DNA from 3 places in the Erwinia billingiae Eb661 genome. Region 1 is predicted to be linked to each of the others. Evidence: predicted binding sites of a transcription regulator. Region 1 holds the regulator's gene; each other region holds the start of a gene.
What was found. The regulator PurR, encoded in region 1, represses purine synthesis genes. The targets are predictions, from matches to a motif close to CANGCAAACGTTTGCNTG.

Region 1 (4,265 bases):
GCGACTCTGCGGGCCCGATGAAAACGACATTTTTTAACAGTTGGGCACGCCCTCAGAGCCGCCAGCGTGCAGGCGATAGCGTTAAAATAACATTTTCCTATTGCTTTCGCTGGATTAATGCATGAGAAAAGCACAGGTTTTGCGCAGATAAACAGCTGATTTGGCTAATTTTTACAGTTTTTACTTGCTCTGTATCATTGAAACAAAAAAGACCTTACCTTTTGTTAATGAGTTAGATTAGAATTGCAAAATGACGCTGCTGAAAGGCAGAACTCCCTGTTTCTGGCAAGCTGTGGCCTCTGGTCGTAGCACAAACTGTTAATGGTAACGATGCGTTTACTTATCACGCTCTTCATGCTGGCCTTTGCCCAGCTGTTTTTCAATATGGCGCACGCATCGCCACATGCCCCTATTAATGCAAATCATCATAAGGCAGATAGCGGCACGCCTGCCCGAGAGGATGAGCGACGTAAACGCCGACCGGTTAAAGCCAACAGCACCAAAAAAGTTAAAGAATCCACCAGCAAAAAATCTCGCTTAACCTCAGTACAAAAGTTGAAGCTTAAAAAGAAACCTTCGCTGCAAACCGCCTCTGTTCAGACTGCCCCGTTGCACTCCAGCAAATACAAAAAGAAAACCACCTTAAACGCCGGAAATAAACGCTATGGCCGCCATCGTGGCAAGGTTGTCGATACTGCTGAAGAGCTGACGTCAGACTCTGTTTCTGCGCCATTAAAGTTAAGTAAAGCTCACCGCGCCCGCTATCAAAAAGCCCGTGAAACCGCGATGACCAAACTGATGGGCCAGCTGGGTAAACCTTACCAATGGGGCGGAACGTCGCCTAAAACCGGCTTCGATTGCAGCGGCCTGGTGTGGTATGCCTACAAGGATTTAGTGAAGTTTAAAATCCCGCGCACGGCGAATGAGATGTATCACCTGCATGATGCGGCTTCGATAAAGCGTGATGAGCTGGAGAAAGGCGATTTAGTCTTCTTCCGCATTAACGGGCGCGAGACGGCAGATCATGTTGGCGTGTATCTGGGTGGTGGGAAGTTTATTCAGTCGCCACGTACTGGCAAGGATATTCAGGTCAGCGCTCTGGCAGATGATTACTGGCAGCGCCACTATATTGGTGCCCGCCGGATGATGACGCCAAAAACCATTCGATAGCGGAAATACTCAGAGCCGATCGTCAGACCGGCCCTGTTTGCACTTAATGCATAATCGCGGTGAAGCTAAACGCCATAATCATCAACAGTGCGCAAACCGTGGTCAGTAAAGAGAACTTCAGATCGGTATCCATTTTTAATCCTAAATAGCCCTACAGTTTATGATGCCATCAATTTTCCCATACTTGACGGTAAAAATCTCGTTTTCTCTGCCAAGCCTTGTTAGAATTCTTTTTTTGTTGCGCAACGGCCCGCACCTTAAGGTGTTTAGCGGTCTTTAATCAGCGCTTTTTCCTTCCTGACGACTCCGGACAGCAACTAAAAAACGACTTCAGACGTCAGGTTTTCGATCTCACCAGGCAAACGATTAACAACAGGCTTATCAAACGGTTAAGATAGGCGCAGGAGTAGTTATTTCATGGCAACAATTAAAGATGTGGCAAAGCAAGCCGGGGTGTCCACCACCACCGTCTCCCACGTCATCAACAAGACCCGTTTCGTTGCAGAAGAAACGCGGGAAGCCGTGTGGGCCGCCATTAAGGCGCTCCACTATTCACCCAGCGCGGTTGCCCGTAGTCTGAAGGTGAATCACACCAAAACCATCGGGCTGCTGGCTACTTCGAGCGAGGCGCCCTATTTCGCCGAAATTATTGAAGCCATTGAAAACCGCTGTTTTGCCAAAGGCTACACGCTGATCCTCGGTAACGCCCACAATGATCTTGCCAAGCAGCAGGCCTATCTGTCGATGATGGCGCAGAAACGCGTGGATGGCCTGCTGGTGATGTGTTCCGAATACCCTGACGAGTTGATCACCATGCTGGAAGATAACCGCAATATTCCGATGGTGGTGATGGACTGGGGCAAATCGCGCGGTGACTTTACCGATACGGTAGAAGACAACGCCTTTGAAGGCGGTTATCTGGCTGGCCGTTATCTGATCGACCGTGGGCATCGAGATATTGGTGTCATCCCGGGTCAGATGGAGCGCAACACCGGCGGTGGCCGTCTTGCCGGATTTATGAAAGCATTGTCTGAAGCGGGGATTACCTTGCGTGACGAGTGGCTGGTTCAGGGCAATTTCGAACCTGAATCAGGTCACCAGGCGATGCAGCAAATCCTCTCGCAGAAGCAGCGTCCAACGGCGGTGTTCTGCGGTGGCGATGTGATGGCGATGGGCGCAATTTGTGCGGCTGATGAGATGGGCCTGCGCGTTCCGCAGGATATATCGGTAATCGGGTACGATAACGTACGCAACGCCCGTTACTTCACACCGGCCCTGACCACGGTTCACCAGCCAAAAGAACAGCTGGGCGAAACCGCCTTCGATATGCTGTTAGATCGTATCACCAGCAAGCGTGAAGAACCGCAGACGATTGAAGTACATCCTACGTTGATCGAACGCCGTTCGGTTGCCGATGGTCCCTTCCTGGATTACCGCCGCTAGTCCCGCTCAGTGCTGAGGGCGAATTCTCCCTCAGCACACCCAATTGGCTCAGGGCTCTTCCTTCAGCCATTCACTGTTCAGCGTGTCACTGTCACCCAGATAATCCAGCAACCAGCTCAGCGCCGGTGAAGCCTGCTGCTCAGACCAGCTCACGCAGCACGGACTGTCCGGAAATCCGCCTTCCAGCGTCAATTCATGCAAAGCGCCTTTTTGCAGCAGCGGTTGCGCCAGATGGCCCGGTACCATCCCCACGCATAAGCCCGCCAGCAGGCAGTCAAATGCGCTTTCCCAGTCTGGCACCACCAGCCGCCGCTGATTATCCAGCGTCCATGTGGTGCGTTTCGGCAAGGCTCTTGAGGTATCTTCCAGCACCAGTGAAGGCCATTCGCCAATGGCCTCTTCACTGGTTTCTGCGTGCTGACGTGCCAGCGGATGATCCGCGGCAACCACACAGCGCCAGTTGAGCGCGCCCATATTGCGGAAGGCGAAGCGGCCACCTACCGGGATAGCCTGTGTCGCGCCGATGGCCACATCCACCCGCCCGTCGGCCAACGCATCCCAGACGCCGTTAAAAACTTCTGCTGACAGATGCAGTTCCATATCCGGAAAGTGCCGATAAAAGTCGACTACCAGCTGTCGGGTTCGCTGAGATTTAACGATGCGATCGACGGCGATATTAATTTGCCCTCGCCAGCCGTTAGCGACCTGCTGGCACTGCCGTCGGGTGGCGAGCATTTTTTTGATGACACTGCGGCCCTCCTGGATAAATACTCGTCCCGCATCGGTCAGCACCACATCACGGTGGCGACGCTCAAACAACGGCACGGCAAGCCATTCTTCCAGCTGCCGCACGGTATAACTGATGGCTGAGGGTACGCGATGGAGCTCTGCGGCGGCAGCGGTAAAACTGCCGCTGCGGGCAACTGCATCAACCACTTCAAGGGAATGTTCTGACCACATAATCTGCCTGCAATATTTTTGAACGCAACCTGCAAATATTACCGTTTCACAAGCTGTATGGCACGCGATTACACTCTGCGGCGTTTCGTTCATCACAAATAAAGAGCAAAAGAATGCCTTCGAAAGGATTTATTGTTTACCTGGCGCTGTTAAGCGTGGCAGGTTTCCTCGCTACCGATATGTACCTGCCTGCCTTTGGTGCCATGCAACAAGACCTGCAAACCGATGCCGGGATCATCAGCGCCAGCCTCAGCCTGTTCCTGGCGGGTTTTGCCATCGCCCAGCTGTTTTGGGGTCCGTTGTCGGATCGTATTGGCCGTAAGCCTGTGCTGTTGATGGGTCTGAGTCTGTTCGCCGTCAGTTGTGGCGCGATGTGGTGGGTAGATTCTGCTGCGGCCCTGCTGGCGTTGCGCTTTGTGCAAGCGGTGGGGATTTGTGCTGCTGCAGTCAGCTGGCAGGCACTGGTCGTCGACCGCTATTCCGCCAGCCAGGCAAATCGCGTATTCGCCTCCATCATGCCGTTAGTGGCACTCTCGCCTGCGCTCGCGCCGTTACTGGGCGCCTGGTTACTCAACCATTTCAGCTGGCGCGCCATTTTTGTCGCGCTGTTGCTGGTCGCAGTGGTGCTGCTGATTTCCACCTTGTTCCTCGCCCCAACGGTGAAGAAGCCGGTGGTGGATGGCGTGAAGAAA
Region 2 (4,265 bases), 1.6 Mb from region 1:
TGCGTCGAAGCCATCATGCGTACCGCGCAGACCGGCAAAATTGGCGATGGCAAAATCTTTGTCTTTGATGTGGCACGCGTGGTGCGTATTCGTACCGGCGAGGAAGACGAAGAAGCGATCTGATTTTTTGCCTCTCCCGTCTGGCCCATCACATCGCCGTCCTTTACAGGGCGGCGATGTCGTTTCTGGCTGACCGATCACAGCACCTTGTGCGGACCAAACACTTCGTAATGGATGCGGGCGCTGTCGATGCCCAGCGTGACCAGCTGTTGCGCCACCTGCTGCATAAAGCCTAACGGCCCACAAAGGTAGTAATGACCTTTCGGATCGCTAAGCTGGCTCTCCAGCGGCAGTAAATTCATCACGCCGGCGCTGTCGAAACGTCCGGCATCCTGCGGCAGCGGATCGCGATACCACAGGTGCTGCGAAAAATTGGGCAGACGTTGTGCTGAAGCCGCCACCTCTTCACCAAACGCATGTCTGTTGCCATTATCGGCAGCATGGAACCACTGCACGCGGGCAGGATGCTGCTGAGAGGCCAGCACATCCAGCATCGCCAGCATTGGCGTCTGGCCGACGCCGGCGGAGATCAGGGTGACCGGTGTCTCGGGAGAGACGGCCAGCAAGAAGTCACCCGCCGGTGCGGCCAGTCTCAGCTCATCACCGACCTGTGCATGCTGGTGCAGCCAGCCAGACACCGTGCCGCCCGGTTCATGGCGCACGGCAATGCGATAATCCCGGCCATTGGGCGCGCGGGTCAGCGAATACTGGCGGATCTCCTGATTGGCAAAACGCTTGTCGCGCAGCCAGACGCCAAGATACTGACCCGCCTGATAATCCGCCACCGGCTGACCATCGGTCGGGCTGAGAATAAAGCTTTTGATCACCTCGCTTTGCGGCTCAATGGCGCTGATGCGAAACGCCCTCGGCGTACGCCAGCCGCCCACTTTTTCCTCGGCCTGCTGATAAAGCTGTTCTTCCCGCTGAATAAACACGCCCGCTAGTACGCCATAGGCTTTGCCCCAGGCATCCAGCACCTCGTCGCCCGGACTGAGCATTTCGTCTAGGGTTGCCAGCAGATGCTGGCCGACAATCTGATACTGCGCGGGCTGAATGGCGAAGCTGGTGTGCTTCTGCGCAATCTTTTCCACGGCGGGCAGCAGAGCAGCCAGATTTTCAATATTGCTGGCATAGGCACAGATGGCGTTAAACAGCGCTTCACGCTGATTGCCGTTGCGCTGATTACTCATATTGAAAATCTCTTTCAGCTCGGGATTATGCGCAAACATTCGGTCATAGAAATGGGCGGTCAACGCCGGACCGGTCGCCAGCAGGGCAGGAATGGTGGCTTTCACAGTGGCAATGGTTTTTGCGTCTAACATAGGTGAACTCCCTTGAGGGTTTAAACATGTATTTAAAATGCATCTTATAACTTATAAACACGTATTGTAAATACACCTTTAACTGGCAGGGGCATCATTTGGTTAGGCAACCCTCGCCAGTCCTGAAGCCAATCGATTGCGTAAAAAGGGCGCTTTGTGGCTACCCCTAAGCAGGTAAAACAGTTTACACTGTTGGCCTTCGCCCAAACGGGCCGATCGATACCGATTATTTTGTTAGCTGAGTCAGGAGATGCGGATGTTAAAGCGTGATATGAATATTGCCGATTATGATGCCGAGTTATGGCAGGCAATGGAGCAGGAAAAAGTGCGTCAGGAAGAGCACATTGAACTGATTGCTTCTGAAAACTACACCAGTCCGCGTGTTATGCAGGCGCAAGGTTCTCAGCTGACCAACAAATATGCCGAAGGCTATCCGGGCAAGCGCTACTACGGTGGCTGTGAGTATGTGGATATCGTTGAGCAGCTGGCGATCGATCGTGCGAAAGCGCTGTTCGGTGCCGATTATGCGAACGTGCAGCCACACTCAGGTTCCCAGGCGAACTTCGCCGTCTACACCGCGCTGCTGCAGCCGGGCGACACCATTCTGGGGATGAACCTGGCACACGGTGGTCACCTGACTCACGGTTCCCCGGTTAACCTGTCGGGTAAGCTGTATAACGTCGTGCCTTACGGCATCGATGAAACCGGCAAAATCGATTATGACGATCTGGCGGCGCAGGCTCAGAAGCACAAGCCAAAAATGATCATCGGTGGCTTCTCCGCGTACTCCGGTCTGTGCGACTGGGCGAAAATGCGTGAAATCGCTGACAGCATCGGTGCCTGGCTGTTTGTTGATATGGCGCACGTTGCCGGTCTGATCGCAGCGGACGTTTATCCTAACCCACTCCCGCATGCACACATCGTTACCACCACCACCCACAAAACCCTGGCGGGTCCGCGTGGCGGCCTGATCCTGGCGAAGGGCGGCGACGAAGACCTGTACAAGAAGCTGAACTCCGCTGTCTTCCCTGGCGGCCAGGGCGGCCCGCTGATGCACGTGATTGCCGGTAAAGCGGTCGCACTGAAAGAAGCGATGGAGCCTGAGTTCAAGGTGTACCAGCAGCAGGTGGCTAAAAACGCTAAAGCGATGGTTGAGGTGTTCCTGGAGCGTGGCTACAAAGTGGTTTCTGGTGGCACGCATAACCACCTGTTCTTGCTGGACCTGGTTGACAAAAACCTGACCGGTAAAGAAGCGGATGCCGCGCTGGGTCGCGCCAACATCACCGTTAACAAAAACAGCGTACCAAACGATCCGAAGAGCCCGTTTGTGACTTCAGGTATTCGTATTGGTTCTCCTGCGGTTACTCGCCGTGGCTTCAAAGAAGCTGACGTCCGCGAGCTGGCTGGCTGGATCAGCGACATTCTGGACAACGTCGCGGATGAAGGCACTCAGGAACGTGTGAAGAAGCAGGTTCTGGAAATCTGCGCACGCTTCCCGGTTTACGCATAACGTTGCGTTACCCCTTTCCCTCGCGAAAGGGGATCCGGAACACATTAACGGGACAATACTGTCCCGTTAATTGATCTTAGGCCTGACCTCTGAGAAAGTAGCGCGCACTTTTGTCGGAGGGAACATGGCGATTCGTTCAGCTTACTGGCTCGGTCTGGGCTATTTCACGTACTTCTTTGCCTATGGCGTCTGGCTTCCTTTCTGGGGAGTGTGGCTGAAAGACTCTGGCCTGCAGCCAGAGAAAATTGGCCTGCTGCTGGGCTGCGGCATGATCGCCCGATTCCTCGGCAGCCTGATCATCGCCTCAAGAGTCACCAATCCTTCGCAACTGATTACCGCGCTTCGCCTGCTGGCGGTGATGGCGTTATGCTTTGTGCTCAGCTTCTGGATCAGCACTTCGTGGATCTGGCTGCTGCTGGTGATGATTGGCTTCAACCTGTTCTTCTCGCCGCTGGTTCCGCTCAGCGATGCGCTGGCAGCGACCTGGCAAAAGCAAATTTCAATGGCCTATGGCCCGGTCCGCCTGTGGGGCTCGCTGGCGTTCGTTATCAGCTCGGCGCTGACCGGCGTGCTGGTCAATGCTTTCTCTTATCAGGCGATCCTGGTGATGCTGTGTATCGGCGTTGCCGCGATGTTTGCTGGCATGCTGTTGCGGCCATCCGTGCTGCCTACAGGCAATGCGAAGCAGACCGAAACGGCCGGATGGGCTGACTGGAAGCGATTGCTGCAGGAAAATGCCGTCTGGCGGTTCCTGCTGTGCGTGACGCTGATGCAGGGCGCGCATGCCGCCTATTACGGCTTCAGCGCCATCTGGTGGCAGGAAGCCGGCTACTCAGCCAGCGTCGTCGGCTATCTCTGGTCGCTGGGCGTGGTGGCCGAAATCATTGTCTTTGCCTCCAGCAACCGACTGTTCCGTCGCTGGGGCGCGCGAGACCTGCTGTTGCTGTCAGGGATTTGTGCGCTGGTACGCTGGAGCCTGATGGCATCAACCACCGCGCTACCCTGGCTGATTGTGGCGCAGATCCTGCACTGCGGCAGCTTCACCGTTTGTCATCTGGCGGCGATGCGTTTTATTGCCACGCGCGAGGGAGGAGAGGTGATCCGTCTGCAGTCGGTCTATTCGGCGCTGGCGATGGGTGGCGGTATTGCGGTGATGACCATGATTTGCGGCGTGCTGTTCCAGCATCTGCACGGCGGCGTCTTCTGGGTGATGGCGATGGTGGTGATACCTGCGCTGTTCCTGCGACCGAAGGTCGCCTGATCACGACTCCAGCAGCTGCCGGATGCGCTGCTGCTGATGAGGTTGCAGCGGCAGCTCGGCATGAATTAACGGCGGCGAGTAGAGAGGAAGCGGTGTGGCGTACGGAGTAATC
Region 3 (4,265 bases), 2.1 Mb from region 1:
CACTGGGTCTGCACCACAACATACAGCGCAACCACTGCCAGCAGCAGGATCAGCAGAATCGTCAGCAGAATTTTTCCGATTACTTTCATGGCATCTGTCCCTGTGAACATCGGGTAAAAGGTTGTTATGCCTGATTTATCATCGAAGCTCAACTCTCAGAAGACGCAGAGGGCACCAGGACCCTCTGCGAATCACCACAGGATGACACAAGACGGGATTATTTTTCCTGCGGAAAGAGCAGATTCAGAATGATGGCAGTGATGCCGCCAGCGGCAATTCCGGAAGAAAGTAACGTTTTCAACCAGTCAGGAGCAAATTGCAGGATCAGCGGCTGCTGAGAAACACCCAGGCCAACTGCCAGTGACAGCGCCATAATCATGATCGCCCGGCGATTTAGCGGCTCGCGGGAAACAATGCGCACCCCGGAAGCGGCAATCGTACCGAACATCACCAGCGTCGCGCCGCCCAGTACCGGTTCCGGAATATGCTGCACAAAGCCACTCACCGCCGGGAACAGACCCAGCACAATCAACATTAACGCCACGACAAAGCCAACGTAGCGGCTGGCCACGCCGGTCAGCTGGATCACGCCGTTGTTCTGGCCGAAGCAGGAATTAGGGAAGGTATTAAACAGCGCCGAGACGAAAGAGTTCAGCCCGTTAGCCAGCACGCCGCCTTTCAGGCGCTTCATATACAGCGGTCCGCTCACCGGCTGCTCGGAGACATCTGACGTTGCCGTGATATCACCGATGGTTTCCAGCGAGGTCACCATAAATACCAGCATCAGCGGGATCAGCAGGTTCCAGTCAATGCCCAGGCCGTAATAGAACGGCGTTGGAACCGCGATCAGTGGCTGACTGACCGGAGCGCTGTTTTCGGGCAGCATACCGAGCGCCCAGGCCAGCAGATAGCCGACGGCCATCGCAATCACCAGAGACGCCACGCGCAGATAAGGATTTCGCTGGCGGTTAAGCAGAATAATCACCAGCAGCACCGCACCCGCCAGCATCAGATTCCTGGGCGCACCAAAGGTGTGATCGTTCATCGCCGCAAAGCCACCGCCAATCGACGTCAGGCCAACCTGGATCAGTGACAGGCCGATAATCATTACCACAATGCCTGACACCAGCGGGGTAATTACCCGGCGGGCAAGATGCAGGAAGCGGGAAAGGATCATTTCCGTGCAGGAGGCCAGCATCAGCGTGCCGAACAGCGCGGCCATCATGGTGGGCACATCGGCACCGCCATTCTTCAGCGTCATTCCGCCCATAATCAATGGCGTGACGAAGTTAAAGCTGGTTCCCTGAATCGACAGCAAACCCGAACCAACCGGGCCCCAGGTTTTAATTTGCAGTACGGAAGCCACGCCCGACGCAAACAGCGACATGCTGATAATGTGCTGCGTATCCTGCGCCGGCAGGCCCAACGCCTGGCAAATCAATAATGCGGGGGTGATCACCGCCACAAACATCGCCAGCAGATGCTGACAGGCTGCAAACAGGGTTTGCGGCAGAGGAGGACGATCTTCCAGACGGTAGATTAATTCACTTTTCACCGCAGGTATTGGGTTACGGCTGGCTGCTGCATCGGGGATATTGGCGGACATTCTCTGGCTTCTCTGACGAAGAAAGTGGCGATTTTAATCGTCTGGTGGGCAAAAGCAAACGTTTGCCGGGCGTTATAGTTGGGTTGTTCAGCCTTCACCCAGCGAAACGGCGCGCTGTTCGCTAGACTAAGGGTAACTACGTCCACTGAGAGAGGAACACATGCAGGTATTTATTATTGGTGCAACGGGTGGCGTCGGAAGCCGTTTAAGAAAGAGTCTGGTCAAAGCCGGGCATCAGGTGACCGGTGTTTACCGCAGCGAAATCCAGGTGGATGACCTGGTCGCCGATGGGGTTAAGCCGGTAAATGTGGATTTGATGAACACCAGCGGGGAAAAGCTGGCCGAGGTGATGAAAGGCTGTGATGCGGTGGTGTTCTCTGCCGGCGCTGCCGGTGCCGGTATCGAACAGACGGACGGGATTGATGGGCGCGGGTGCAAGTTTGCCGCCGAAGCGGCCAGGCTGGCAGGGATCAAACGCTTTCTGCTGGTCTCCGCATTTCCGGAAGCCGGTCGGGCGAAAACCCTCTCGCCTACCTTTGAACACTATATGCAGGTGAAGAAGCAGGCCGATGTGATGCTGGCCGCCACCGCGCTGGATTGGGTTATTCTGCGTCCGGGTACGCTGGTGAATGGCTCTGGCAGTGGAAAAGTGCGGCTGGGTCTGGCGATCCCTTATGGCACGGTGCCAAGAGCGGACGTTGCCGCCGTGCTGCACAGCCTGATCGATCATCCTGAGGTCAACCGGGTGATCATCGAGCTGACGGCCGGCGAGCAGGCGGTGAATGATGCTGTGGCAGAAATGGCGGCTTACAGCGGCCGATAGCGGGATTCAGGCGTTGGTATAGCGCTGCGTTTCCGGCAGCCAACGCTCAATCAGCGACTGTGCCTGAGTAGGATAATGCTGGTGGATGTGGCGGGCGACGCGCTGAACTTCGGGGATCATTGCGGCATCCCGCAGCAGGTCCGCCACCTTGAATTCGGCGTTACCTGTCTGCCGGGTGCCGAGCATTTCGCCTGGCCCACGAATTTCCAAATCGCACTGGGCAATCACAAAGCCGTCATTGCTGTCGCGTAAAACCTGCAGGCGCTTTTGCGCCGTTTTGCTCAGCGGCGCTTTGTACAGCAATACGCAGTGCGATGCGACCGATCCACGGCCCACGCGGCCGCGCAGCTGGTGGAGCTGTGCCAGGCCCAGCCGCTCGGGATTCTCAATGATCATCAGGCTGGCGTTCGGCACATCCACACCCACTTCAATCACCGTGGTGGCGATCAGCAGGTGGATCTCACCCAGCTTAAAGGCCTGCATCACCGCCTGCTTTTCCGACGGCTTCATGCGCCCATGCACCAGTCCAACGTTCAATTCTGGCAGCGCCAGCTTCAGTTCTTCCCAGGTGGCTTCTGCGGCCTGAGCCTCAAGCTGTTCAGACTCTTCAATCAGGGTACATACCCAGTACGCCTGACGTCCTTCATCGCTGCAGGCGCTTTTCACCCTGGCGATAATGTCCGGCCTGCGGGTATCGGGGATGGCAACCGTGGTGACCGGCGTTCTGCCCGGTGGCAGTTCATCAATCGTTGAGGTATCGAGGTCAGCATAGGCAGTCATCGCCAGCGTTCGCGGAATGGGCGTGGCGGTCATGATCAGCTGATGCGGATGGAAACCCTGCTCTTCGCCCTTCTCCCACAAAGCGAGGCGCTGATGGACGCCAAAGCGATGCTGCTCATCAATAATCACCAGTGCCAGCCCGTTAAACTGCACCTGTTCCTGGAAAATGGCATGGGTGCCGACGATCATCGACACCTGACCGCTGGCGATGGCTTCCTGCTGCGCCAGTCGGGCTTTGCCTTTTTGTTTTCCTGCCAGCCAGCCCACTTCAATCCCCAGCGGTTCAAACCACTGACGGAAGTTGTTGGCGTGCTGTTCAGCCAGCAGTTCGGTCGGCGCCATCAGGGCAACCTGCTTACCGTAAGCGATGACGTTTAGCGCGGTGAGTGCGGCGACCAGCGTTTTGCCCGATCCCACATCGCCCTGAACCAGACGCATCATCGGATAGTCGTGAACCAGATCCTGCTCAATTTCACGCACCACGCGTGCCTGGGCACCCGTCGGGCTGAAGGGCAGCGCGGCCAGTAATTTGTTACTCAGGTCATGGCGTGCAGGCATTGATAAGGCATGGTAGCGCTGGGCACCGGCGCGAACCGCAAGCATGCTGAGATTGTGCGCCAGCAGTTCTTCCATAATCAGCCGCCGCTGAGCGGGATGCTTACCGCTCTCCAGATCGGCGAGCGCCATATCCGGCGGCGGACGGTGCAGGGTGCGCAGTGCGTCTTTCAGGCTGATCATGCCCTGGCTTAACTCGGGCGGCAGCAGTTCGGCAATGGCGCAGGTATCCAGCAGAGCCAATGCCTGGTCCGTCAGATTGCGTAGCGTCGCCTGGCGGATGCCTTCGGTGGTGGAGTAAACCGGTGTCAGCGTCTCCTGCAGCTCAACCCCGCTATGGTCACCCTGGATGCGATATTCGGGATGGATAATCTCCGCGCCGCGCTGGCCACGTTTCACTTCACCATACGCGGTGACGCGTTTGCCTGGAGAGAGGCTGTTTTTCATGCCGGCGTTGAAGTTGAAGAAGCGCAGGGTGAGGATGCCGCTGCCGTCACTGAT

Region 2: the regulator PurR is predicted to act here: its motif matches at 1,508-1,525, upstream of glyA (serine hydroxymethyltransferase).
Region 3: the regulator PurR is predicted to act here: its motif matches at 1,658-1,675, upstream of EBC_RS01565 (nucleobase:cation symporter-2 family protein).

The regions. Positions count from the first base shown of each region.
Region 1 is NC_014306.1:2,167,227-2,171,491, reverse strand. It holds gene EBC_RS11410 (C40 family peptidase) at 331-1,170, shown strand; gene cydH (cytochrome bd-I oxidase subunit CydH) at 1,214-1,303, opposite strand; gene purR (HTH-type transcriptional repressor PurR) at 1,588-2,613, shown strand; gene punR (DNA-binding transcriptional activator PunR) at 2,662-3,573, opposite strand; gene punC (purine nucleoside transporter PunC) at 3,687-4,265, shown strand, end outside.
Region 2 is NC_014306.1:3,771,690-3,775,954, reverse strand. It holds gene glnB (nitrogen regulatory protein P-II) at 1-123, shown strand, start outside; gene hmpA (NO-inducible flavohemoprotein) at 198-1,382, opposite strand; gene glyA (serine hydroxymethyltransferase) at 1,639-2,892, shown strand; gene EBC_RS18655 (3-phenylpropionate MFS transporter) at 3,017-4,153, shown strand; gene csiE (stationary phase inducible protein CsiE) at 4,154-4,265, opposite strand, start outside.
Region 3 is NC_014306.1:52,940-57,204, forward strand. It holds gene EBC_RS01560 (AsmA family protein) at 1-89, opposite strand, end outside; gene EBC_RS01565 (nucleobase:cation symporter-2 family protein) at 218-1,606, opposite strand; gene EBC_RS01570 (SDR family oxidoreductase) at 1,767-2,429, shown strand; gene recG (ATP-dependent DNA helicase RecG) at 2,436-4,265, opposite strand, start outside.